2 regions of the Bradyrhizobium sp. CCBAU 45394 genome follow, and region 2 is predicted to be linked to the other one. Evidence: riboswitches for the same ligand, from Rfam matches in the RefSeq annotation. Region 2 holds a riboswitch; the other holds the start of a gene.
What was found. A riboswitch is a leader RNA that binds a small molecule or an ion and turns the genes downstream of it on or off. The one in region 2 is predicted to bind cobalamin.

Region 1: it holds a riboswitch for cobalamin, as region 2 does, so the genes downstream of both, WN73_RS40690 (TonB-dependent receptor) here and WN73_RS30690 (DUF1636 family protein) in region 2, are expected to answer to the same signal.

The regions. Positions count from the first base shown of each region.
Region 1 covers NZ_LBIX01000176.1:685,208-687,404, forward strand. Annotated here, with positions in the region: gene WN73_RS40690 (TonB-dependent receptor) at 1-875, opposite strand, end outside; cobalamin riboswitch at 990-1,203, opposite strand; gene WN73_RS40695 (hypothetical protein) at 1,269-1,490, opposite strand; gene WN73_RS40700 (hypothetical protein) at 1,578-1,835, opposite strand; gene WN73_RS40705 (hypothetical protein) at 1,976-2,188, opposite strand.
Region 2 covers NZ_LBIX01000172.1:238,882-241,078, forward strand. Annotated here, with positions in the region: gene WN73_RS30680 (cobyric acid synthase) at 1-5, opposite strand, end outside; gene cobO (cob(I)yrinic acid a,c-diamide adenosyltransferase) at 17-652, opposite strand; cobalamin riboswitch at 693-912, shown strand; gene WN73_RS30690 (DUF1636 family protein) at 1,008-1,382, shown strand; gene cobW (cobalamin biosynthesis protein CobW) at 1,379-2,197, shown strand, end outside.

The sequences.
Region 1 (2,197 bases), on a different contig from region 2:
TTGTCGCCGGTAACGGTGACGAAAGCAGTCAGGTCTGATGTCGTGTAGTTCAGGTTGCCGACGCCATTCTCCTGGACAAGGCGATTGTTGTCGCGGTAGCCGTCTGTCTTGACGGCATTGCCGTAGAACGAGGTCGACCACGGACCGGAATTGAGCGACGTCGAGACATTGCCAAGCCTGGTGTCGAACGAGCCGAAGCCGGCCTCGATGCGCGCGGCAACGGGCGGCCCGCCGACGCCGTTCCTGGTGATGATGTTGATCACGCCGCCGACCGCATTGTCCCCATAGAGCACCGCGCCGGCATTGCCGCGCGTGATCTCGATACGCTCAATGGAATTGAGCGGGACAGTGGAGAGGTCCACCTGCGCGATGTCGATGTCGTTCAGCCGCCGCCCGTTGATCAGCACCAGCGAATTGGCAGTGGCAAACGCGCCGAAGCCGCGCAGGTCGACGCTGGTCTTCGCGCCGATCTGGCCGCCATAGAGCGTCGTGATCTGGGCACCCGGGACTTGCGTCGCGATGATCTCGGCAAGCGTCTGCGAGGGCGCATGTGCGATATCCGCGGCCGTGATGACGGTCGCGGCGGCCCCGACGATGCCTCCGTTGCCGGCGACCGCCTCGTCGCCGGAGCCGGACGAGCCGGCGCCATTGCCTGCCGGCGCTCCGCTCGGGGCTCGCAGCCTCGCCGTGTCGCCATCGCCGATCGCCCTGGCGCGTGTGCGGTTCTGATCGTCGGGCCTGGTCACTTCGACCGGCGGCAGCTGCTCGGCGGCGGCTTGCTGCGCGAAAGCTGTGGGGAGATCGATCGCATGGAGGAAAACGGCAGCAACGATGCCGGCGCGAAGGCGCCTGGCGGCAGAGACAATACGGGACACAGTTGTAACCTCGGCATGACGTCAGTGGCACGTCACAGCGAACGAGGCTTTACGGCGGAGCAATCGATTGCTCCGGTGAAGCTAATGCCTGTACTCCCCGACCGACATCTTCGCGTGTGACCACGGCTGACGGCAGGTCTCCTGGCTCGCGGGTCGTTACCTTACGTCGCCTTCCCAGGACCGAGATTCCCAGTGGCATATGACGAAAGATTCACCGCTTACAGTTGCGGGGGCAGCCGTGGCGTTGGGACAATCCCGGCGTTGGGACAATCTCGCACCACGTTCCCTTTTGATCTCCGTGCGGAGAACCGTCACCGATCAATCTACGAGGCGGCCGTACGGAGAGTCAATCGACCGGTTGAACGATGAGCTGCAAACGCGAGGCAAACACAATCAGTCAGGCTTCGGCACCGCGCGCGTCGTGACCACCGCCCGCTCACCGGCATCGACAAGCTGACCGATGCCGGTTCGGCCCGCGAGCGCGCAGCGGACGATGTTCTCGGCGACCGACCTGCGGAACCCATGATCCTCGCCCCTGGGCCGATTGCGGCAAATCCGATCCAGCGCCAGCTTCATGTTGATCCGTGTACGGGTGTCGAAATGCGCGCTGATCATTCGCCCGGCCTCGATACGTGATGTTGGGGCGGAAACGCCCGACGATCGCCCGTGTTCCGACACGGGATCGCGCAATAGAGCGGCCGCCTACGCCCGCCCTCTCTGGCGCTGTGCCTGAGCCCAGGCCACCGTGACGTCGCGCGGCGGGATGTCGATGCGCCGGATCGGCGTCAATTCGCCCGAAGCGGAGATGATCGCGGTCTCCTCGCGGCGACAGCGCGGACACACGAAGCGGACCTCGCTCGGGGACGTCGACCAGCTCGAGCGTTTGACGTTGGCCGCCATCGGCCACGCGTCGCACTGCGAGCACGACACCAGAAACCGGCCGGGATCGAGCATACCCATTCCATCCGACTCCGCGTCCTGCCTGCTCCTACCAATGATTATGTCAGGTGAATCGTTCCGGTGCCCCGACACCGTCAACCCCTCAATGCCCAAGAGGGCCGGCGATCCCGGCCCCCAAGCTTCTGCAAACCGCTGGCCGCTCAGTGCGCGCCCTTGAGCGTGCAGGACGTGGTGCAGGTGACCGTGTTGCCATGGTCGCATGCCTTGCAGGCGGCCACGCACTGGTTCATGTCGCGGGGGTTGTAGGAGCTGTAGTTCCGCACGGGGCAGGCTGCGGTCGAGCCGGTGATGTCCTGCTCCTGGTTGCAGGCCGCTGTCATGAGCGCGAGGATGAGGACCGCAAGCAGACGCATGGGATTGCC
Region 2 (2,197 bases):
GCCATCGCGTGTGTCTTCAGAACTCGACGCCGGCTTGCGCCTTGATGCCGGAGCGGAACGGATGCTTGACCAGCGTCATCTCGGTGACGAGGTCGGCGATCTCGATCAGCTCGTCCTTGGCATTGCGCCCGGTGAGCACGACATGTGTCATCGCAGGCTTTTGCGTCGTCAGGAACTCGACGACCTCAGCGATATCGAGGTAGTCGTAGCGCAGCGCGATGTTGATCTCGTCGAGCACGACCATGCGCAAGCTGGGATCGAGAATCAGCTCCTTGGCCTTCTCCCAGCCGGCGCGCGCAGCGGCGATGTCGCGGGCGCGGTCCTGCGTCTCCCAGGTGAAACCTTCGCCCATCGCGTGGAACTGGCAGAGATCGCCGAAATGGCCGGTGAGGAGGCGCCGCTCGCCTGTATCCCAGGCGCCCTTGATGAACTGCACGACCGCGCAGGGGAAGCCATGGGCGACGCAGCGCACGATCATGCCGAAGGCGGAGGAGGACTTGCCCTTTCCGGCGCCGGTATGGACGATGATGAGGCCCTTCTCGCCGCTCTTGGTCGCCATGATCTTGTCGCGGGCGGCCTTCTTCTTCGCCATTTTCGCGGCGTGGCGGGCATCGGTTTCCTCGGCCGTTTGGGTATCCGGTTCAGGCGTCATCGGACGGGGTCCTTCGGCTTGACAAGAGGCGGCCAGGGGCAAATGGTGGCCCGGCGTTGGTTCCTGTCCTATGACAGGCGAAGAGGGAATGCGATAGGGTCCGAATCGGCAAGATTTGGGTCCAAAATGCAGCCGCCCCCGCGACCGTGACCGGAGAGATGCCCGAGGCCACTGATCCCTGACGGGATCGGGAAGGCGGGGATCGAAGGGCAAAACCCTGCTCCGCAAGCCGGGAGACCTGCCAGCGCGGACGATTTTGGACCGGCGGACGGGGTGTTCCGCGACGGGGAAGCGGACCCTCGCAAGACCGGTTCGTGGGCCTCTTCGCCTCCCGCTGTTTATTCTGGAAGAGGCGATGAGCGTCACACTTCACGTCTGCATTACCTGCCGTGCCGGCGAGACGCTTGGCGAGGGCGAAGTCACGCCGGGCAAGCGCCTTCACGGTGCGATTGTCGACGCCGGCGTGCCCGATGGTGTCACTGTGGTTCCGGTCGAATGCCTGTCGGCATGCAGCCAGGGCTGCTCGGTGGCGCTCAGTGCGCCCGGCCGCTGGTCCTATGTCTATGGCCGCCTGTCGGACGCCAACGCGCGCGACGTGATCGCAGGCGCCGCCGCCTATGCGGCCGCGCCCGACGGCCTTGTGCCCTGGCGCAGCCGTCCCGAGATCTTCCGCAAGCAGTCGCTTGCGCGCATTCCCCCCATTGCCGTCGTGCCGGAGGCCGCCGAATGAACTCGCTCGCAAAAGTCCCGGTCACGGTGGTCACCGGCTTTCTCGGCTCCGGCAAGACGACGCTGATCCAGCATTTGCTCGCCAACCCCAACGGCAAGAAGCTCGCGGTGCTCGTCAACGAGTTCGGCAGCGAGGGCGTCGACGGCCAGATTCTGAAGTCCTGCGCCGATGCCAATTGCCCGGAGGAAAACATCGTCGAGCTCGCCAATGGCTGCATCTGCTGCACCGTTGCCGACGATTTCATCCCGACCATGGAGCTGTTGCTGGCGCGGCCGGTGAGGCCCGATCACATCCTGATCGAGACCTCGGGCCTGGCGCTGCCCAAGCCCTTGCTTAGGGCGTTCGACTGGCCGGAGATCCGTTCGCGCATCACCGTTGACGGTGTGATCGCGCTGGCCGATGCCGAGGCCGTCGCCGCCGGCCGTTTCGCGCCGGACCCGGCCGCAGTGGAAGCGCAGCGGGCGGCGGACGAAAATCTCGATCACGAGACGCCGCTGTCGGAAGTGTTCGAGGACCAGATCGCCTGCGCCGACATCGTGCTGCTGACCAAGGCCGATCTTGCCGGCCCGGCGGGACTCGAAGCGGCCAAGGCTGCCATCACCGCCGAGATGCCGCGCCGCGTGCCGATGCTTGCCGTTACCGACGGCGCGATCGATGCGCGCGTCATCCTCGGTCTCGGTGCCGCCGCCGAGAATGATCTTGCCGCGCGCCCGTCGCATCACGACGGCGAGGAGGAGCATGAGCACGACGATTTTGCGTCCGTCGTGATCGATCTTCCGGAAGTCGGCGACGTCGATGCGCTGGTCGCCTCGGTT